Regions from separate parts of the Bacillus cereus group sp. N8 genome, predicted to be linked through region 1. Evidence: predicted binding sites of a transcription regulator. Region 1 holds the regulator's gene; each other region holds the start of a gene.

Region 1 (7,630 bases):
TTCTTCACGTAAAATCGCATCAGATTCACGAACGATTTCTAATTTCTCTTCTGTGATTTCACCTAATACACGAATACCAAGACCAGGGCCTGGGAATGGTTGACGCCATACGATTTCATCAGGAATTCCTAGTTCTGATCCTAATACACGTACTTCATCTTTAAATAAAGTGTTTAAAGGCTCAATTAATTTGAACTGCATGTCTTCTGGAAGTCCACCAACGTTATGGTGAGATTTAATTGTTTGTGCAGTTGCTGTACCACTTTCAACGATGTCCGTGTATAGTGTACCCTGTGCTAGGAAGTCCATTCCTTGTAATTTAGAAGCTTCATCATCAAATACGTAAATGAATTCATTACCGATGATTTTACGTTTTTGCTCTGGATCTTCTACACCTTTTAACTTGTTCATGAAGCGCTCTTTCGCATCCACTTTAATAACGTTCATATGGAAGCCTTCGCTAAATGTTTTCATAACACCTTCTGCTTCATCTTTACGAAGTAAACCGTGGTCCACGAAAATACATGTTAATTGATCGCCGATTGCTTTATGAATTAATACTGCTACAACAGAAGAGTCTACACCGCCACTAAGTGCGCATAGTACTTTTTTGTCTCCAACAGTTTCACGGATTTTCTCTAATTCTACTTCGATAAAGTTCTCCATGTTCCATCCTTCAGAACAACCACATGCGCCGAATACGAAGTTTTTAATTAAATCGTTACCGTGCTCAGAGTGACGTACTTCTGGGTGGAATTGTACACCGTATAAGTTTTTGTCTTCATTGCTCATACCAGCAATTGGACAAGACTCACTTGTTGCATCTACTACGAATCCTTCAGGTAAACCAGTTACTAAGTCACCATGGCTCATCCATACAACTTGCTCTTCTGGAAGGTTCGCATATAATTTTGATTCGTTCTCTACTTTAAGAACAGCTTTTCCGTACTCACGGTGGTTTGCACGTTCTACTTTACCACCGAAGTGTTGTGTCATAAGCTGCATACCGTAACAAATGCCGAAAATCGGTAATCCTAGTTCAAAGATTTTTTCATCACAATGTAATGCGCCTTCACCGTATACACTATTCGGTCCACCAGAGAAGATAATCCCTTTTGGATTCATTGCTTTAATTTCTTCTGCAGTAATTGTATGTGGATGAAGTTCACTGTATACACCGAACTCACGAATTCGACGTGCTATTAACTGATTGTACTGACTCCCAAAATCTAAAACGATAATTGTATCATGCTGCTTCTTCAAAATAATCACCCCAACGTTAGTTCTCGTATATAAATATTTTCACCAATTTGGCAAAAAGCATTACTAATATAATAAAAAAAGCCAGTCCTCCGCCTCTAGTCTCATAACAAAGAAAAGGCAGGGGTCTGGCTTTATAAAGAAAGATAGTCTCCGCTCTTTATAAATATAAGACACACTGCCTTCATAGTCAGGTTGTTTACGGTAACCCGGTAGAGACTCTCAAACCTTATCTTTGAGGATATATGAAGGATCGTTTTATATTATCTTCCTAGATTCTAACAATGAAGTATCGATATGGTCAAGAGAGAAAGCGACAAAATTCTACAGAAATTCATTTCCTTTTCTAAAAAACATAAAAAAACATCCATTTCTATATAGAAATGGATGTTTTTCGAGCAAACGGAATTACATCATTCCGCCCATACCGCCCATGCCCATGCCGCCCATATCAGGCATTCCAGCAGCACCAGCTGGTTCTGGCTTGTCAGCTACTACAGCTTCAGTTGTTAAGAACATAGCTGCAACAGATGCTGCGTTTTGAAGTGCAGAACGAGTTACTTTAGCTGGATCTACGATACCAGACTCAAGCATGTTAACCCACTCGCCAGTAGCTGCGTTGAAACCAACGCCTACTTTTTCGCCTTTTAGACGCTCTACAACTACAGATCCTTCTAGACCAGCGTTGATTGCGATTTGACGAACTGGCTCTTCTAGTGCACGAAGTACGATGTTGATACCTGTTGCTTCGTCGCCTTCAGCTACGATAGAAGCTACTTTCGTGTACACGTTCATAAGTGAAGTACCACCACCCGCAACGATACCTTCTTCTACTGCTGCACGAGTTGAGTTAAGTGCATCTTCAATACGAAGTTTGCGCTCTTTTAACTCAGTTTCAGTTGCCGCACCTACTTTAATTACTGCTACACCGCCCGCAAGTTTAGCAAGACGCTCTTGTAATTTTTCACGATCGAATTCAGAAGTAGTTTCTTCTAATTGCGCGCGGATTTGGCCAATGCGAGCTTCGATTTGTTGTGAATTTCCAATACCTTCAACTACAGTTGTGTTTTCTTTCGTTACAACGATTTTACCAGCGCGTCCTAAAGATTCAACTGTAGCAGATTTTAAGTCACGTCCTAATTCTTCAGTGATTACTTCGCCACCAGTTAAGATTGCGATATCTTCTAGCATTGCTTTACGACGGTCACCAAATCCAGGAGCTTTAACAGCTACTACATTGAATGTACCACGAAGTTTGTTCACTACTAATGTAGCTAACGCTTCACCTTCTACATCTTCAGCAATGATAAGAAGTGGTTTACCTTGTTGTACCACTTGCTCTAATACTGGTAAGATTTCTTGGATGTTAGAAATCTTTTTGTCAGTGATTAAGATGTATGGGTTATCAAGAACCGCTTCCATTTTGTCAGAATCAGTAATCATGTAAGGAGATGCATATCCACGATCAAATTGCATACCTTCTACTACGTCTAATTCTGTTGTGAATCCTTTAGATTCTTCTAAAGTAATAACGCCGTCGTTACCAACGCGCTCCATTGCTTCAGCGATTAATTGACCTACTTCTTCGTCAGCTGCAGAGATAGCAGCTACTTGTGCGATAGAAGATTTACCTTCGATTGGTTTAGAAATCGCTTTTAATTCTTCAATTGCAGCAGTAACAGCTTTTTCGATACCTTTACGAAGACCCATTGGGTTTGCACCAGCTGTTACGTTTTTTAAACCTTCACGAATCATGGCTTGCGCTAATACAGTTGCAGTTGTCGTTCCGTCACCAGCTACATCATTTGTTTTGCTAGCAACTTCTGCCACTAATTTCGCACCCATGTTTTCGAATGCATCTTCTAATTCGATTTCTTTTGCGATTGTTACACCGTCATTTGTAATAAGTGGTGAACCGAATTTTTTCTCAAGTACAACGTTACGACCTTTTGGTCCAAGCGTTACTTTTACTGCGTTTGCAAGAGTGTCGACACCGCGAAGCATCGAACGACGTGCTTCTTCACTAAATTTAATATCTTTTGCCATAATAATTGACCCCCTTGGATTTTTAAAATGTATATAATTAACCGATAATTGCTAAAATGTCACTTTCACGTAAAATCAAGTAGTCTGTACCTTCGTATTTCACTTCAGTACCTGCATATTTTGAGAAGATGATAAGATCACCTGCTGCTACCTCTAAAGCAACACGCTCACCATTTTCAAGCACTCGGCCTGTACCTACTGCAATAACTTTACCCTCTTGTGGTTTTTCTTTTGCAGTGTCTGGTAATACAATACCACTTGCTGTTTTTTCTTCTGCTTGAACAAGTTCAATTACAACGCGATCACCTAATGGCTTTAGCATGAACAATAACCTCCTCATTTTGTTATGTAAATTTTATTTATTAGCACTCAAGTCACACGAGTGCTAACACACTTCTAATAATAAATAATCTCAATTTCTTTTGCAAGTAAAAAAATCATAATTTTTTCGCAAATTACTTTATACACTTTCCTATATAGCATTACTTCTTCTACTGCCTTTACCATATGAATCGTTGTTCCCACTTCTTGTATGTTACAATATGAAAGACACCCTAAGTTGTTTTCGCTAAACACACAACTTTTTCCTGTCTTCTATTTTAATTTCAAATAAAGATTTACAAAAGAATCATAATTTGAATGAAAGTTTATATGATAGGTAGCATATTTACATGTTATCCTACTTTATCTCATACACTAGAGTTAGAAAGGATGGTTAAACCATTTGAAGAAACAATATTGGTGGGTTATCGTTACATACATTTTAATGCAGCTATCAGGCATTGCCGGGTTACCGCTTCTCCTGAAAACTGGACTATACGATAATAGGGGATTTACTAGAGAGGAAAAGATTCAGCTCATAACTGGTCATTGGGCTATCATTAGCTTTTTCATTGCATTATGCGTTGTACTTTGGTTACTCAGAACAGACATTCGCGACAGGCATTTAGATAAAATGCGCTCTACTGTTCCAGCTACAGTTGGATGGATTTTCATCGGATTTTTCTTAGCACTATTTTCACAAAGTATTGCCGGTATGATCGAAATGCGGTTATTAGGGATTACACCTGGCTCTGAAAATACAGAAAGACTTATGGACATCGCAAGAACGACACCTTGGTTCCTTATCGTCATATCTATAATAGGACCTATTTTGGAAGAAATCGTATTTAGAAAAATTTTATTCGGTACACTTTATAAGAAGTTTAACTTCTTTATTGCTGCTATCATTAGTTCACTTGTATTCGCGGCGATTCATTTTGATTTTACTCACTTATTGGTATACACTTCTATGGGGCTCGTATTCGCCTTTTTATATGTAAAAACGAAGCGTATTATCGTCCCTATTGCAGCCCATGTTGCAATGAATACATTAGTTGCAGTTGCTCAAGTTTTAGTAAGCAATGAACAAATTCAAGAAATGATTAAAGAAGCTGAAAAAATGCAAGGCTTTATCGGAGGATTTTTAGTATGAGAAACTCACCATTGTTCATGGCTGCATTGTACTTTCTTCTTGGATGTATCTTTACACGTTTCGCCATTACAAACGTAACAGATACAATCTGGAATATGTGGACAATACTATTTGCAGTTATGGCAACAATTGATTTTAATTTGGCACTTCGCCTTATCTTAGTTAAATTCACAAAGAAAAAACAATAATAAAACGCAGAGGTCGCTTCCTCTGCGTTTTATTGTGGATAATTCTTCAAAAAGTAAACAAGTGTTTGTAACTCTACAGCTAAATCAATATGATGAATCCTTATATTCTCTGACACATTTAAGCGTGCTGGTGTGAAATTTAAAATACCATGCACGTTCGTTTCTGCCAATCTATCTGCCACAGATTGTGCTACTGTAGCGGGTACTGTTAATATTGCCACTTGTATATCAGTTGATAAACGTTCTTCTAGTTCATCCAAATGATATACAGGAATGCCTCCGATTTCTGTTCCAACTTTCTCTTCACTAACGTCAAACGCCATTTCAATTTTTGTATTATTGTTTTTCGTGAAATTATAATGTAAGAAAGCGGTCCCTAAATTACCTACTCCAATAAGTGCTACACGTGTTATATCATCTTGGTCGAGTGTTTCACGGAAAAATGATAATAAATAATTTACGTTATATCCATATCCTTTTTTCCCTAACGCTCCAAAATATGAAAAATCTCTTCGAATAGTTGCGGAGTCAACTTTTACCGCTTCACTCAATTCGGCTGATGAAACACGTTGCTTACCAGAAAGAGATAAGTTTTGGATAAATCGATAGTATAGAGGCAAACGTTTGGCAGTGGCCTGTGGAATTTTTTGCTGATCCATATAACCTCTCCTCTCTTCCTATCTTTATTCATATACTTGAATCAAATACAGAAGTTTAGCACTCATGAATTTCCTTGTATAATAAAGAGAAGAAGTATTCTCTCTTTATTTTAAACTATACACTATTTTTAGTATGATTGAGAAATATAAACATGGCAAAGTTAAGAAATTATTTGAGGTGAAAACATTGATTTTATTACAAGTAAACGCGCTTTCGAAATTATACGGTGCAGAAACGATTCTTGCAAACATAAAATTGGAAGTACAAACGAAAGATCGTATCGCATTAGTCGGACGAAATGGAGCCGGAAAATCTACATTATTAAAAATAATAGCTGGTGAGTTATCTCATGATGGTGGTGAAATTATAAAACCGAAAGATGTCTCAATGGGGTATTTAGCTCAAAATACCGGATTAGAAACGTCTTTAACAATTTGGGATGAAATGTTAACCGTCTTTACACACTTACAGCAAATGGAGACAAAACTTCGAAGGCTAGAGCAAGAGATGGGCAAAGAAGAAAACTTTTCAAATGCGGCTATATACGAGAAATTATTAGCTGACTATGACCAATTACAATTAGATTATAAAGATCAAGGTGGCTATCAGTACGAAGCGGATATCCGTTCGATTTTAAGTGGTCTTGGCTTCCCAGTTGAGATGCACCAGACGACAATTTCCACATTAAGTGGTGGGCAAAAAACACGATTAGCTCTTGGTAAATTATTATTAACTAAACCAGACTTACTTATTTTAGACGAGCCTACAAACCATTTGGACATTGAAACATTGACTTGGCTTGAACAATATTTACAAGGCTATCCTGGCGCAATACTAATCGTTTCCCATGACCGTTATTTCTTAGATAAACTCGTTACACAAGTATATGAAATTTCGAATAAAGAAAGCAGACGATTTGTTGGTAACTACAGTAAATATTTAGATTTAAAATCAGCGCTATACGAGCAAGAAATGAAACGTTATGAAAAGCAACAAGATGAAATTGCTAAGCTTGAGGACTTCGTTCAAAAAAATATAGCTCGTGCATCTACGACAAAACGTGCGCAAAGCCGTCGTAAACAATTAGACCGAATGGAATTATTAACAAGACCATTAGGTGATTCTAAGTCAGCATCCTTCCACTTCGATATTGAAAAACAAAGCGGAAATGATGTTTTACAAGTAAAGGATGCAACTATCGGCTATGATGAGGATCCGATTATTGAACATGTAACAATGCGCTTAACTCGCGGGGATAGTGTTGCTTTAGTTGGACCGAACGGAATCGGGAAATCCACATTGTTAAAATCACTTGTGAATAAGTTACCTCTACTAAATGGTGATGTTTCTTTCGGATCCAATGTATCTGTTGGCTATTATGATCAAGAACAAGCTAACTTAACATCTTCTAAGCGAGTTTTAAATGAATTATGGGATGAATATCCATTGCAGCCTGAAAAAGAAATTCGCACGATACTAGGTAACTTCTTATTCACAGGAGATGATGTATTAAAGCCAGTATCTTCTCTTAGTGGTGGACAAAAAGCTCGATTAGCTCTCGCAAAACTTATGATGCAAAAATCGAATTTATTAATTCTCGATGAGCCAACGAACCATCTTGATTTAAATAGTAAAGAAATTTTGGAGAATGCTTTAATTGATTACCCAGGAACACTTCTATTCGTATCACATGACCGCTACTTTATTAATCGTGTAACGACGACCGTTATTGAGTTATCAACAGAAGGTGCACAAGAATATTTAGGCGATTACGATTACTACGTTGAAAAGAAAAATGAAATGATTGAACGTGCAGAATTTGAACAACAAGAACAGCAAGAAAATCAGGCACCTGTTCAAAAAACTGTAGCTCAAGAAAAATTAAATTATCTCGAAGAAAAAGAGCGTAAACAGTTAGAGCGTCAACGCACTCGGAAAATTGAGGAGCTAGAACAAAACATCATAGAATTTGAAGAAGAAATTGCTACATTAGAAGATCAGC
Region 2 (7,630 bases), on a different contig from region 1:
AACTGCATTTAAAACTGGGCTAATATTTTGAGCTAACCAAATACCGACTAAACCAGAACCGAGTATTGCTGCAAATGGAACGAGCATCATATCTAAAGCAGTCTTTCCGCTTAATCGTTTACCAATATAAACTGCTAAAGTCGCTGTTAATAATGCACCGATTGGTTCACCTGTTTTAATGATGAGACCAGCTTCAGTAATTGAAATGGAACCTGCTCCAATTGCTCCAGCCACCATTGCTGAGAAAATTACGAGTCCGTTTGCACCAAGCATAAAAGCAATTCCGGCTCCAATTGCTGGTGCCATAAGTGATTTTGCAACAACTCCGATTGTAATAAGTAATGGGATATCAACAATTCTTCCTATATTTTCGATCAGTAAACCAATTCCAAGAGATACGAAAATACCCTGTGCGATTCCGGCAGAAGCTTTAAACACACGAGACATTATATATTCCTTCATTTGTTTCACCTTCTCCTATAATTTAGTAGCCAATTGTTTTCATATAATCGCGTAAAACATCGTTTGATTTCGCAAAGCGGCTTTCTTCATCTTCTAATAAATTCAGTTCTACCACTTCTCTTACACCGTCTCTAGTAATAATTGCTGGTACTCCTGTACAAATATCGTATTCGCCATATTCGCCATCTAAAATAGCTGAAACAGCGATAACACGGTGATCATCATTGAAAATTGAGCGGGCAATATAAGCTAGGGAATTTCCGATTCCGTAATAAGTAGTTCCTTTACGCTTATAAATTTCCCAGCCAGCTTTTGCAGTCTTTTCAACAATTTCATCTAAATCTATCTCGCCAAATCGTTCTTTTTGTTCCTCTAAAATTTGCAGAATTGGCTTTCCACCAACAGTTACGTGAGACCAAGCAACCATTTGAGAATCACCATGTTCCCCTAATGAATACCCATGAATACTACGAGGATCTACATGTAACATTTCAGATAAAATTGTTCTTAAGCGAGAAGAATCTAGTGATGTACCAGTACCAAGTACACGATTTCTTGGTAAACCAGATAATTTCCAAACTTGATATGTAATAATGTCAACTGGGTTCGATGCGATTAAGAAAATGCCATCAAATCCACTTTCCATTACGCCATTCACAACACTCTCCATAATCTTAGCGCTTGCTCCTAAAGTGTCTAAACGACTTTGTCCAGGCTTCGGCGCTGGCCCTGCTGTAATAATTACAATGTCCATATCTTTGCAGTCTTCATAGCTTCCTGCATATACTTTTGTTCTTGTATTTGTAAAGTTAATGCAATGCGATAAATCCATCGCTTCTCCAACTGCACGTTCATGATTTATATCAATTAACAATAGCTCTTCGCAAATCCCTTGGTTTACAATGGAATACGCGCAGCTTGATCCAACTAATCCAGTACCGATAATTGCAATTTTTCTTGTGTTTCTATTCATAGCAATCTCTCCTAATCGATCATGTAATCTATTTCTTTTGTTCTTTACACTCCTAATTATAGAGATTCCCACGATAGAAACCATGGATACTTTGTGAAACATTGAACAAACTTTTGTCCTTTTTGTGAATTGTCATATTCAATTTTCGTCATATTCGTTACAACTGGAAAAATATTTCTTATGTATTTATTGACATATACCAAACAAAAAAAACGAGCGAATCCATTCGCTCGTTTCATTCATCACACTATTCCGCACTTAATTGACTTTTTAATTGCTGTACAATCATTGGATTAGCAGGTGCTGCCGGTTTGTAATAACTCTTTTGCTTTGCGTATTCATACATATTACGTTGACGCATCTCATCTTGATTGCGAATTTGAATTAACGTTTGATGTAACTGTTCATTATCAGACTGAGAAATATAATTTGCATAACTTGTTAAACTTGAATTTAGCCCTGCTAAATAATCATTTACCATATCTTTTTCATTCATTTTTCGCTTCCTCCTATCCTAAGAAAGTCATTAATTGTTGTTTCGTATTTCGTGCATCTTGTGCATCCTTTTGTAGCATTTGTTTCAACTCTGGATCTGTACATGCCTGTGCATACTGTTCTAACTTGTTAATAATTGTTGCGTGTCCACCAATCAAATGACGTAAGTTTTCTACTTCAAGCTCTGTTAAATTTTGCATAGAATACTCCTACCTTTCTTTGTTCATTCAATATTTATTATTTGATTCTTTTTAAATCGTATTCATTAAAAAGCTTTCTTAAATTCCTTTCATAATAAAATCAACCACATCTATTTATACAGACAAAAAAATGTTATAATTACAGAAAAATACAAATTTTAAAAATGTACCCTTAACTTTATAATTCACAAATACACCATATTAAGACGGTGTGTGCCTATGCAAAGAAAGTTTAAAGTTATCTTCTTCATCGTTTATGCAATCCTATATGTAAAATTGCTAATTGATGTACTAGCTTTAAAACCACTATTAACCTCTATACCTTTACACATGTTATTTCTCATTTGTTTCCTATTTATAGCACTTAACAACTATAAAAATCGTAACACTACGTTTTTCTTAGGATTTATTAGTAAGCGTTAGTTTAATTAAAAACTCCCTTTTATAAACTCTACATAACAAAGGAGCAATGACTATGAAAATCCACGACTTTCTTACAAAAAGCCAAGAAGCTTATGATTCTGAGTCAAGCCAGGATCCTTTCGTATTTACGTTTTTCAATTTTGTCTTAGCAATATATACATTTCTAAAACCTGCTAAATAATATTATTTAGCAAGAAAGAGCCTCTAAATCATTAGAGGCTCTTTCTCATTTTCAAGCCCTGTTCAATTTCGCATAGAATGCTCCTATCTTTCTTTGCTCATTCAAGATTTAGTATTCTGTTCTTTTAGGATTATATGCACTAAAAAACCTTAGAATCACTTCTAAGGTTTCCTCTTATTCAATCTCTCATTACATGTAATCCTTTAATAAACGTTTCTAGTAATAAATATAAACTTGTATCCAAATCTAGCGGCAAACCAAATCCACCCTGCTGTTCAATCGACGCAAACCCATGACAAATACTTCTGAATCCACGTGTCGCATGAAGTGCATTCTCTCCTTCTAAGCCGTATTGTTGTAAAACCTGAAGACAAAGCTTTACAATTCCGTCACCTGCTTTTCTTAATTCTTCATCTCGTAAAAAGGTTGCTTCATACAATCCAGGATGTTTGCGGACGAATGCTACATACGCTTCTCCTAAAGCATGAATTGCTTCATCCATACGTTTACCCTCGGCCGCTTCTTCCAATCTGTTATGCAACTGTTCTATTCCGTAAATACCAAGATTTTTCCGTACATCTTGTAACCCTTTCACATGATTATATAGAGAGGGCGAACGTATCCCTAACCTTTGCGCTAATGAAGCTATTGTTACTTCTTGTATTCCATTTGCATCCGCAATTTCTGCTGCTGTTTCTACAATTTTCGGTAATGTAAGTCCAATTCTAGGTGACATAAATTAACCCTCTTTTCTACTTTCTATATTCCGCCTAGCTTCCTTAATGGCAAGCTCTATGATAGCGCCTGGATCATTTATCATTTTCCCATGCCCTGCCGCAAGCAAGGATGGCTCATATTCTCTTAGCTTCTCTGCACTTTGTAATGCGACTTCTTTACTCCACGTTGCCATCGCAGGAAACGGAAACCAAAATTTCATTTGTCCTGAAACAGCCATACCTCCTCTTGTTTGGAAGGCATCCCCGACAATAAGAGCTTTATTTCGTACATCAAGAAACGACATGGAGCCTGGCGTATGTCCCGGTGTCATAATCGCAAGAAGCGATCCAACTCGGTCGCCATCTTCCAATAAAACATCAGGTACCGTTTTTACCTTTTTAGGTACACCGCCTTTTATCGGTATATTCGGTTCATCCTTTTGTAACGTCGTATCTCCTTCTAACAGTTTTGCGTCTCGCTTAGAAATATAGACTGGAACATTAGGAAGCACGTCCTTTAATGCGTCTAGTGCACCGATGTGATCATCATGCGCATGTGTTAATACAATATTCGTAATTGGTTTTCCTATTTTCTCAGCCGCCTGCAAGATTCCTTTTGCACTATATGGCAAAGCAGCATCAATTAAAGTTAAACCATCTTCTTCCTCCACAAAGTAACAATTCACAGGAAACACTCTTGGCAAAAATGACAATTGATATACCGTTTTTTCATGCATCATTCTCATATTCCCATCTCCCTTTTCACGAAAACTAATACTATTAGTTATATTATACTAATGGCATTAGTTTTTGTCACTGAAAATTACATTTTTTCACAAAAAAATAACAGTAGTCGTTTATACGACTACTGTTATTTAAAGGTATTAAACTGTATAACGCTCATCTTCTAAAATTTTCGCAGCGATTTCACGTTTCTTCGGAATTACGTTAAGTGGCGTGTGGCGTGTTAATTTGCGTAATGATGATAACATCATGCGCAGCATGTCGCCGTTTTCAACTGCGATAAGTGTTTCTTTCGCATCTGCTTCGATTTCGTTGAATGCTTCTTGGCAGAATACTTCAGTGTATAACACTTTTTGTTTATTCTTTTCAAGACCAGTTGTTTTAATTGCTTTTTCTGTACGAAGAACAGCTGATTCCATTGCGTATAGGTTACTTACGATGTCAGCGATATTCACAAGAATTTCTTGCTCTTTATCTAGTGCTTTACCGTATTTTTGAGCTGCTAATCCAGCTACCATTAAGCCGATTTTCTTCGCGTTAGTTACTAAATATTTTTGAAGTGCTAATGGCTCATCGCCTACTTCTTCTGGCATCATCATCATTAACTCTTCTTGTAATTTTTGTGCTTTTTGAAGAAGTGGTAATTCACCTTTCATCGCTTTACGTAAGAACGTACCTGGTACGATTAGGCGGTTAATTTCGTTCGTTCCTTCGAAAATACGGTTAATACGAGAATCGCGGTACATTCTTTCAATCTCGTACTCTGCCATAAATCCGTAACCACCGTGAATTTGAACACCTTCATCTACTGTATAATCTAGTACTTCAGAACCGAATACTTTATTTAAAGAACACTCGATTGCATATTCAGCGATAGAAGCTGCTACTGCTTTACCGTCTTTTACTTCTTCTTCAGATAATGTGCTCATGCGGCTTTCGAATAAACCTACTGTACGATATACAGAGCTTTCAGCTGCATATGTTTTTGCTGCCATATTCGCAAGTTTCTCTTGAATTAATGGGAAGCGAGCGATTGGTTGTTTGAACTGTTGACGTTGGTTTGCATATTGTGCTGAAATTTCTACTGCACGTTTCGCAGACCCAACTGTACCAACACCTAATTTATAACGACCGATATTTAAAATGTTGAACGCGATAATATGACCTTTACCGATTTCACCAAGTAAGTTTTCTTTCGGTACTAACGCATCTTCTAAAATTAACGTACGAGTTGATGAACATTTAATACCCATTTTCTTTTCTTCTGGGCTTGTAGATACGCCAGCATACTCTTTCTCTACGATAAATGCTGAGAAATGCTCACCATCTATTTTTGCATATACGACAAATACGTCAGCAAATGCAGAGTTTGTAATCCATTGTTTTTCACCATTTAATACGTAATGTGTACCTTCTGCATTTAAACGTGCAGTTGTTTTTGCGCCTAATGCATCAGATCCTGAACCTGGCTCTGTTAATGCGTATGCAGCTAATTTTTCACCAGTTGCAAGTAGTGGTAAATATTTTTTCTTTTGCTCTTCGTTACCGAATAATACGATTGGTAACGATCCGATACCTACGTGAGCACCGTGAGTAATTGCAAAGCCACCAGCGCGAGAGAATTTCTCTGCGATTAACGCTGAGCTTACTTTATCAAGGCCAATTCCGCCGTACTCTTCTGGTACGTCAGCGCCTAGTAAACCAAGTTCACCAGCTTCTTTTAAAAGACGAACAGAACGATCAAACTCGTGTTGCTCTAAATATTCAAGCTCCGGAAGAACTTCATTTACGATAAAGTCCTCTGTCGTTTTTGCAATCATTTTATGCTCAGATGAAAAATCTTCTGGCGTAAACACTTGATCAATCGTAATCTCATCTACTAAAAAGCTACCGCCTTTAACCGCACTTCCTACTGTTTTTTCCATGAAAATTTCCTCCTTTATATTTTCATAAGCCGCTTCTTTCTTTTTGAAAGAAGCTGGCTCTCCCATTTATTTTTTATAAACCTTTGTTGCTTCCATTCTTTGCTTTAGCGTTTTCTCGTTCTGAGCGAGCCGCTTCCACTTTTTATCTAATCCAGTTCCGGTGGCTAGAACAGTCGGTCGTTTCATCCCTTCCTGTGAGGCAAAAAGCGCCTCTTCGTCAGGGCTTCCAACGCCCTCTTGTTCTGAGCAAGCCACCTGCACTTTTTTTCAATCCAGTTCCAGCGGCTAGAATGTTCGGTGGCTTCGCTTCTTCCTACGAGGCAAAGAGCGCCTCTACGTCTGAAGCTCCATCCCCCTCACATTCTGAGCAAGCCGCTTCCACTTTTTTTATAGTAATTCAAACACTCCCGCTGCTCCCATTCCGCCGCCGATACACATTGTTACGATACCGAATTGCTCATTGCGGCGTTTCATTTCGTGAATAAGAGATAGTGTTAGTTTCGCTCCTGTACAGCCAAGTGGATGTCCAAGTGCGATTGCACCGCCGTTTACGTTTACTTTTTCCTCATCTAAACCAAGTTCACGAATAACTTGGATTGATTGAGAAGCGAACGCTTCATTTAGTTCGAATAGACCGATATCAGATAGCTCTAAGCCAGCTAATTTTAACGCTTTTGGAATTGCAGCGATTGGGCCGATTCCCATTACTTCTGGTGGTACGCCAGCTACTGCAAATGAACGGAATTTCGCAAGTGGCTTCATGCCATCGCTCACTGCTTTTTCACGATCCATTAATAGTACAGATGCTGCACCATCACTCATTTGTGAAGAGTTACCAGCTGTTACAGAACCGCGAACGTTAAATGCTGGACGTAATCTACCTAAAATGTCTAGCGTCGTTTCTGCTCTTACACCTTCGTCTTGTGCGAAAATGATTGTTTCTTCTTGCAGTTTGTTATTTGATCCAACAGTACGTAACGTTACATCTACAGATACTGTTTCATCAGCAAAGTTCCCTGCAGCTAATGCTTTCGCAGCACGTTGATGACTTCTTACTGCAAATGCATCTTGCTCTTCACGAGAAATTCCATATTTCACAGCAACTTGCTCTGCTGTATGTCCCATACCCATATAATATTCTGGAGCCGCTTCTACAAGGCGACTATTTGGACGAACAACGTGTCCCATCATTGGAACTAAACTCATTGATTCCGCTCCGCCTGATAACACAGCTTCAGAGTGACCAAGCATAATGCGCTCTGCTCCATAAGCGATACTTTGTAAACCTGAAGAACAGTAACGGTTAATTGTAATAGCTGGAACATCGTAAGAAAGTCCTGCTAATCCGCCGATATTACGAGCCATGTTTAAGCCTTGCTCTGCTTCTGGCATCGCACAACCGAAAATTAAATCGTCGATTGGTCCTTCATAATTCGCACGCTTTAACGTTTCCTTTACTACTAACGCCCCTAGATCGTCAGGACGAACTGTTTTTAATGAACCCCTCTTTG
Region 3 (7,630 bases), on a different contig from region 1:
CGGTAATATCACTATCGTATTCTGTAATTTGATCTGTATGTTTTGCAACAAGAGTTTTAAAGGTACTAGCTTTTACAACACCAATTTTCTTTCCTTTCAAATCTTCTGGAGAAGAGATAGATGTATTCTTTTTAGCTACGAAAATCTGGGCACCAGAGCGATAATATGGGTCTGAGAAACTAACAGCTTTTAATCGTTCTTCTGTAATGGCCATACTTCCTAATATCGCATCATATTTTTTTGATTGTAGACCTTGAATTAGCGTTTCCCACGGATTTGTAATAGGAGCGGGTTTCATTCCCATCTTTTTCGCGAGCGCCTCACCTATTTCTACATCAAATCCGGCAAGTTTTCCGTCATTTTCTTTATAGTTAAAAGGTTTGTATAATCCACTCATCGCATAACGAAATTCCTTTTCACCATTTGATGAAGTAGTCGAACTTTCCTTACTACAGGCTCCTAGTATGAAGGATGTACATAGTGTAATACTCGCAACAATAGTTAATAGTTTTCTTTTCATAAAACCCCTCCTATATATTGATCATACGGATGGTTTTAAGTATGTTATCGAGATATTTTATTTGGACAATTAGTTGTGCACCGTATGAATGTATTTCTTTACGTTTGAAATAGAAGTCACATTATAAAACGTTACGTAAAAATTGTTTTGCTCGTTCATGTGATGGAGCTGAAAAGAATTGCGCTGGTGGAGCATCCTCTACAATTTTCCCGTCATCCATAAAGATGACGCGATCAGCTACATCTCTTGCGAAATTCATTTCATGAGTAACAATAACCATTGTCATTCCTTCTTCAGCAAGTTCTTTCATAACTTGCAATACTTCTCCAACGAGTTCAGGGTCTAAGGCTGAGGTAGGTTCATCAAATAGCATAATTTTAGGATTCATAGCAAGAGCTCGTGCAATCGCAACGCGTTGTTTTTGACCACCTGACAGTAGGTGAGGAGTTACATCCGCCTTATCTTGTAGGCCGACTTTTTGTAGGAGTTGATTACCAACATCCTTCGCGTCTGCTGTCTCCAATTTTTTTACGTGAATAGGTGCTTCTATGATGTTTTCTAGTGAGGTCATATGAGGAAAGAGGTTAAAGTGCTGAAAAACCATACCGACATTTTCACGGACTTTGTTTAAATTTGAATGCTTTGGATCAATTCGTTCACCTTGTAAATGAATTTCACCTTCATCGTACATTTCTAAAAAGTTCAGACAGCGAAGTAATGTACTTTTGCCGGAACCACTGGCACCGATTAAAACAACAACTTCTTTTTCTTTTACTTCTAAATCGATTCCTTTTAAAACATCAAGTGAACCAAATGATTTTACTAGATTTCGAACTTGAATCATACAAAACCCCCAGTCAAAAATATATTTACAAATGTTGCCCCTTATTTCTGTTATTAGTCACAAATTGTCAGAATCCTTTATTTTTTTGGCGAGATTTGATATTCAAGGAAATTATGATTTTTAAAATTTTTATATCTTTCTATAGCGAAAATATGGATAACAATATATAGGTATTACTTATATTGCTTAAAATAAGGGGGAAAGAAGAGATGGAAAAAGAAAGGAAAACATTTTCCTATGGTTTACGTATACAGCTTATGCTATTTACGACAGTTTTAGCTTTCATTACATATTCAACAAGCATATTTTTTATTTACGTTATGTATGATTATTTTCAAATTTATGTAAGTCTAACTGTTTATAATATTATCTTTATGTTATTAGGTGTAGTATGGTCTGGAATTTTAGCATATGGAGCAGCAATTTTTTTAATTAAACCACTTCAGAAGTTGGAAGAAGCTGCAAGGAAAGCTACTGAATTAATTTTACAAGAAATGTCATCAAGTATTATGGAAGTAGCCGATGCTACGAAGCAAACTAGTAGTTATATGAATGAACAAGTGAATCAAATTCATCAAACAGGATCACAAACAAAGGCTGTAGCAGCAATTGCAGAGGAAACGTCAGCTGGTTCACAAGAAGTGGCGCGTGTGACGCTACAACAGTCCAAAAATATGGTGGTAATCGATCAATTATTAAAAGATTTAGAGAAGCAAGAAGCCGATTTAAAACAAACGATTGAACAGTTTTCGATGTAAAAGAGAAGAACAGAATGCTGTTCTTCTCTTTTTTTAGCTAGATTTAATATCTACAGTTAAAAAGTATAAACTATGAACGTTTCCGCAACATTCTTTTCTGTCCCTTTCGGATGAAAATTATAGCGAGCTATAATATTAAAAGGGGTGTCTTTTATGAAAAAAGAAAAAAGACAACGATTAATTAAACAATTTGTAAAGGAGTATGAAATAGATAAGCAAGAAAGATTAGTAGAATTGTTAGCAAAAAAAGATGTATTAGTAACACAAGCTACAGTTTCTCGAGATATTCGTGAGTTAAACTTAACGAAGGTACCTTCTCAAGAAGGATTAATGATATATAAATTTTTCTCAGAAGAGCATTTACAAACTGATATAAAGTTAAAGAAAAAATTACGAGAGGTTGTTGTAAAAATTGATTGTGTAGATCAATTAATGGTTATTAAAACATTACCCGGTAATGCACATGTTATTGGTGTTCTGTTTGATGAGTTAGATTGGAAAGAAAAAATAGGATGTATATGTGGAAATGATACATGCCTTATAATTTCTCAGTCGAAATCAGATAGGGAGATTTTAGAAGAAAGGTTAAATTTAATTATTTAGATGCAAAATCCTGTTTTTAATAAAAATTAAAAACAGGATTTTTGTTTAAATACGGAAGTTAAATATTCAACATATATGCGTAATATATGTATTTTTTTATTGAAAAAGCGGGATGAAGTGTTATAAAAATACAAATTTATATGATTTTAAAAAAATAACTTGTTTAATATTTCACAATGATAATGTGGATGCTTTCACAAAGATAAAAGCGTGTAGCATTTATTATGTACTTGTAAGACATCAAACATATTTAAAAGGAGGTACAACAAATGAAGCATCCGATACATGTTACTTCAGAGATTGGGGAATTACAAACGGTTTTATTAAAACGACCTGGTAAAGAAGTGGAAAACTTAACGCCAGATTATTTACAGCAATTATTATTTGACGATATTCCATACTTACCAATTATTCAAAAAGAGCATGATTATTTTGCACAAACATTACGCAATCGGGGTGTTGAAGTTCTTTATTTAGAAAAACTAGCTGCTGAGGCGTTAGTAGATAAAAAACTTCGAGAAGAATTTGTTGATCGTATTTTACAAGAAGGACAGGCTGACGTAAATGTTGCACATCAAACTTTAAAAGAATATTTACTTTCCTTTTCAAATGAAGAATTAATTCAAAAAATTATGGGTGGTGTACGGAAAAACGAAATTGAAACAAGTAAGAAAACACATTTATATGAGTTAATGGAAGATCACTATCCATTTTACTTAGACCCAATGCCTAATTTATATTTTACTCGTGATCCAGCAGCTGCCATGAGTGATGGCTTAACGATAAATAAGATGAGAGAACCGGCGCGTAGACGTGAATCATTATTCATGGAGTACATCATTAAATATCATCCAAGATTTGCAAATCACAATGTGCCAATTTGGCTAGATCGTGATTATAAGTTTCCAATTGAAGGTGGCGACGAGCTAATTTTAAATGAGGAAACAATTGCAATTGGAGTATCTGCCCGCACTTCAGCTAAAGCAATTGAACGTTTAGCTAAAAATCTCTTTAGTCGACAAAATAAAATTAAGAAAGTGTTAGCAATAGAAATTCCAAAATGCCGAGCATTTATGCATTTAGATACAGTATTTACAATGGTCGATTATGACAAATTTACAATTCATCCGGCCATTCAAGGACCGAAAGGAAATATGAATATTTATATTTTAGAAAAAGGCTCAGATGAAGAAACTCTTAAAATTACACATCGTACTTCTTTAATGGAAGCATTAAAAGAGGTATTAGGCTTAAGTGAATTAGTTCTTATCCCTTGTGGAGGAGGAGATGTAATTGCTTCTGCTCGTGAACAATGGAATGATGGCTCGAATACATTAGCGATTGCGCCGGGAGTAGTTGTTACATATGATCGCAACTATGTATCCAATGCTTTATTACGGGAACATGGTATAGAAGTTATTGAGGTGCTAAGTTCGGAATTATCTCGTGGTCGTGGAGGTCCACGTTGCATGAGTATGCCGATTGTTCGTAAAGATATTTAGTATAAATAACGGAGAAAGCAGGGATGAATTATGTTAATGACTAGACCTAATGTAAAAGGAAGAAGTTTTCTAGCTGAAAAAGATTTTACACAAGAAGAATTATTATATTTTCTAGATTTAGCAGCAGAATTAAAAGAGAAAAAGAAAAATGGTATCCCACATCGTTATTTAGAAGGAAAAAATGTAGCGCTCTTATTTGAAAAAACTTCAACTCGTACACGATGTGCATTTACAGTAGCATGTACAGATTTAGGTGCAAACCCTGAATATTTAGGGAAAGGTGATATTCAGCTTGGGAAGAAAGAATCTGTAGAAGATACAGCAAAAGTGTTAGGACGCATGTTTGACGGAATTGAGTTTCGTGGATTTAATCATGAAACTGTAGAATCTTTAGCACAAAATTCTGGTGTGCCGGTTTGGAATGGATTAACAGATATGTGGCATCCAACACAAACACTTGCAGATTTATTAACAATTAGAGAACATGTAGGGAAATTAAAAAATGTGAAGCTCGTTTACGTTGGAGATGGACGAAATAATGTCGCTAATAGCTTACTAGTTGGTGGAGCGATCGTTGGAATGGATGTACGTATTTGTACACCGGAATCTTTATGGCCAAAACAGGAAGTAATTGATTTAGCAAAAAAATATAACGAACGGGTAATGGTAACAAGTAATGTTAAAGAAGCTGTTGAGGGTGCGGATGTAATCTATACAGATGTATGGGTATCTATGGGGGAAGAAGAAAAATTTGCTGAACGTGTCGAGTTATTGAAACCTTATCAAGTAAATATGAAAATGATTAAAGAAACAGGAAATGAAAATATGATTTTCTTACATTGTTTACCTGCATTCCATGATGTTGAAACGATGTATGGTGAGGAAGTTTATGAAAAGTATGGGTTGAAAGAAATGGAGGTAACTGACGAAGTATTCCGCAGTAAACATTCAAAAGTATTTGATCAGGCTGAAAATAGAATGCATACAATTAAAGCTGTTATGGCAGCTACTTTAGGAAACATGGAGTAGAGAAGAAAGGGGATTTTCCTTTCTTCTTTCCCCTCCTTTAGGCACTATCATTCACTATTGCGTTAGTATTGTTATTGCAATTAAAGAGAGGTGAGTGGAATGGGTGAAGATAAGAAATTAGGATTGTTTACTTTAACGGCTCTTGTAGTTGGTTCTATGATCGGTGGTGGAGCATTTAATTTAGCAAGTGATATGGCAAAAGGTGCTGGCGCTGGAGCCATTATTATTGGTTGGGTTATAACAGGAATTGGGATGATTGCGCTTGGATTATCTTTTCAAAATCTAACTGTAAAACGGCCAGATTTAGATGGTGGTATTTTTAGTTATGCAAAAGCAGGATTTGGTAATTTCATGGGGTTTAATAGTGCGTGGGGATATTGGCTATCTGCTTGGCTTGGTAATGTAGCTTACGGCACATTATTGTTTTCTTCATTAGGGTATTTCTTCCCAATTTTTGAAGGCGGTCAAAATGTAGCATCCATTATTGGTGCAAGCGTATTATTATGGTGTGTTCACATGTTAATTTTACGCGGAGTTCAATCAGCAGCACTTGTGAATTTAGTAACTACAATTGCGAAATTAGTACCTGTATTTGTATTTATTGTCGTAGGAATCTTCGCGTTTCATATTGATACTTTCCTAGATGGATTTTGGGGACAAGCTGGTTCTTTTTCATGGGGGGCGGTTGGCAGTCAAGTTAAAAGTACAATGCTTGTAACTCTGTGGGTGTTCATTGGGGTAGAAGGAGCTGTTGTTTTATCTAGTCGTGCAAAAAGTAGAAGTGATGTAGGAAAAGCGACGGTTATTGGCTTAATTGGTACACTCATCATTTACATTTTAATTACATTATTGTCTCTTGGACTTATGCAACAAGCAGATATTGCTAATTTGAAAAGTCCAGCTATGGCTTATTTATTTGAAAGCGTTGTTGGAAAATGGGGTGCTATCTTTATTAATTTAGGTTTAGTCATATCTGTATTAGGTGCTTGGTTAGGATGGACTTTACTTGCTTCTGAAATTCCGTATTTAGCTGCTAAAGACGGAGTATTTCCAAAATGGTTTGCAAAAGAAAATAAAAATAAGGCGCCCGTAAATTCATTATGGATAACAAATGGTTTGATTCAAATGTTCTTATTGACATTCGTTGTTTCCGATCAAGCTTATAATTTTGCATTTTCTCTAGCATCCTCTGCTATTTTAATCCCATATGCTTTTTCAGCATTTTATCAACTGAAGCATAGCTTAAAGTCTGAAGAAGCAGATCGAAATAAAAATATAATAATTGGTTTGATAGCAAGTATTTATGGCGTGTGGTTAGTTTATGCAGCTGGTTTAGATTATTTATTACTAACAATGACTTTATATGCACCAGGTATTTTTATTTTCTACAATGTTCAAAAGCAAAAGAGCTCGAAGCAAATATTTACTCGAGTGGAATTAGCATCGTCGGTAGCGATTGGTGCTTTAGCATTCTTTGCCATTTATGGATTAATTACAGGAAGTATTACTTTATAAAGCACTGTGAAAATGAAATCAATTGGAGGGTTGAAATATGGCACGAAGAAAAATTGTAGTTGCACTAGGGGGAAATGCGATACAGTCTGGAAAAGCTACTGCGGGAGCACAGCAAGAAGCGTTAGAAAAAACAGCGGAACAACTTGTGAAAATAATGGAAAATGATGTAGATATAGTAATTGCGCATGGAAATGGCCCACAAGTGGGGAATATTTTATTACAGCAAAAAGCTGCAGAAACGGAAAAGACACCTGCAATGCCATTAGATACTTGTGGTGCAATGAGTCAAGGGATGATTGGATATTGGATGGAAAATGCGATTGAAAAGGCATTGAAAAAACGGAATATAAAAAAAGACGTAGCAACGGTTATAACACGCGTTGTCGTGGATGAAAAAGATGAGGCATTTAAAAATCCAACTAAACCAATTGGTCCTTTTTATACAGAAGAAGAAGCCAGAAGATTAATGGAAGAAACAAAAGCAGTGTTTAAAGAGGATGCTGGCAGAGGGTGGAGACGTGTTGTTCCATCACCGAAGCCTGTAAGTATTCATGAGCATAAAGTGATTAATTCTTTGGTCGAGGATGGAAATATAGTAATAGCTGTTGGCGGTGGTGGAATTCCAGTGATTGATTCCGAAGAAGGGCTAAAAGGAACTGAAGCGGTTATCGATAAAGATTTCGCTGCGCAGAAACTAGCTGAATTAGTAGATGCCGATACGCTCGTAATTTTAACTGCAGTTGATCATGTGTATGTAAATTATAATCAACTGAATCAAAAGAAATTAGAGCATGTCACAGTGAATCAATTAGAAGAATACATTGAAGAACAACAATTTGCTGCGGGAAGTATGCTTCCA

What was found. Region 1 encodes Rex, which represses fermentation and respiration genes when NADH is low (regulators of the CRP and FNR family bind a similar motif). Its sites were predicted from a motif close to TTGTGAAATATTTCACAA; they were not measured.
Positions count from the first base shown of each region.
Region 2: JDS80_RS20610 (L-lactate dehydrogenase) is a predicted target of Rex. The motif match lies at 1,527-1,544, and genes of this name have one in related genera.
Region 3: arcA (arginine deiminase) is a predicted target of Rex. The motif match lies at 2,885-2,902, and genes of this name have one in related genera.

Region 1 covers NZ_JAEHBK010000057.1:3,426-11,055, reverse strand. The annotation lists gene guaA (glutamine-hydrolyzing GMP synthase) at 1-1,263, opposite strand, end outside; purine riboswitch at 1,428-1,529, opposite strand; gene groL (chaperonin GroEL) at 1,669-3,306, opposite strand; gene groES (co-chaperone GroES) at 3,344-3,628, opposite strand; gene JDS80_RS29000 (hypothetical protein) at 3,703-3,882, opposite strand; gene JDS80_RS28995 (CPBP family intramembrane glutamic endopeptidase) at 4,031-4,780, shown strand; gene JDS80_RS28990 (YdiK family protein) at 4,777-4,968, shown strand; gene JDS80_RS28985 (redox-sensing transcriptional repressor Rex) at 4,998-5,627, opposite strand; gene JDS80_RS28980 (ABC-F family ATP-binding cassette domain-containing protein) at 5,815-7,630, shown strand, end outside.
Region 2 covers NZ_JAEHBK010000016.1:7,159-14,788, reverse strand. The annotation lists gene JDS80_RS20615 (PTS sugar transporter subunit IIC) at 1-462, opposite strand, end outside; gene JDS80_RS20610 (L-lactate dehydrogenase) at 485-1,435, opposite strand; gene JDS80_RS20605 (spore coat protein) at 1,683-1,931, opposite strand; gene JDS80_RS20600 (hypothetical protein) at 1,945-2,130, opposite strand; gene JDS80_RS20595 (TetR/AcrR family transcriptional regulator) at 2,913-3,470, opposite strand; gene JDS80_RS20590 (MBL fold metallo-hydrolase) at 3,474-4,196, opposite strand; gene JDS80_RS20585 (acyl-CoA dehydrogenase family protein) at 4,335-6,119, opposite strand; gene JDS80_RS20580 (hypothetical protein) at 6,186-6,380, opposite strand; gene JDS80_RS20575 (acetyl-CoA C-acetyltransferase) at 6,507-7,630, opposite strand, start outside.
Region 3 covers NZ_JAEHBK010000007.1:138,769-146,398, reverse strand. The annotation lists gene JDS80_RS13515 (ABC transporter substrate-binding protein) at 1-520, opposite strand, end outside; gene JDS80_RS13510 (amino acid ABC transporter ATP-binding protein) at 642-1,364, opposite strand; gene JDS80_RS13505 (hypothetical protein) at 1,574-2,122, shown strand; gene argR (arginine repressor) at 2,276-2,725, shown strand; gene arcA (arginine deiminase) at 2,995-4,227, shown strand; gene argF (ornithine carbamoyltransferase) at 4,258-5,256, shown strand; gene arcD (arginine-ornithine antiporter) at 5,356-6,771, shown strand; gene arcC (carbamate kinase) at 6,809-7,630, shown strand, end outside.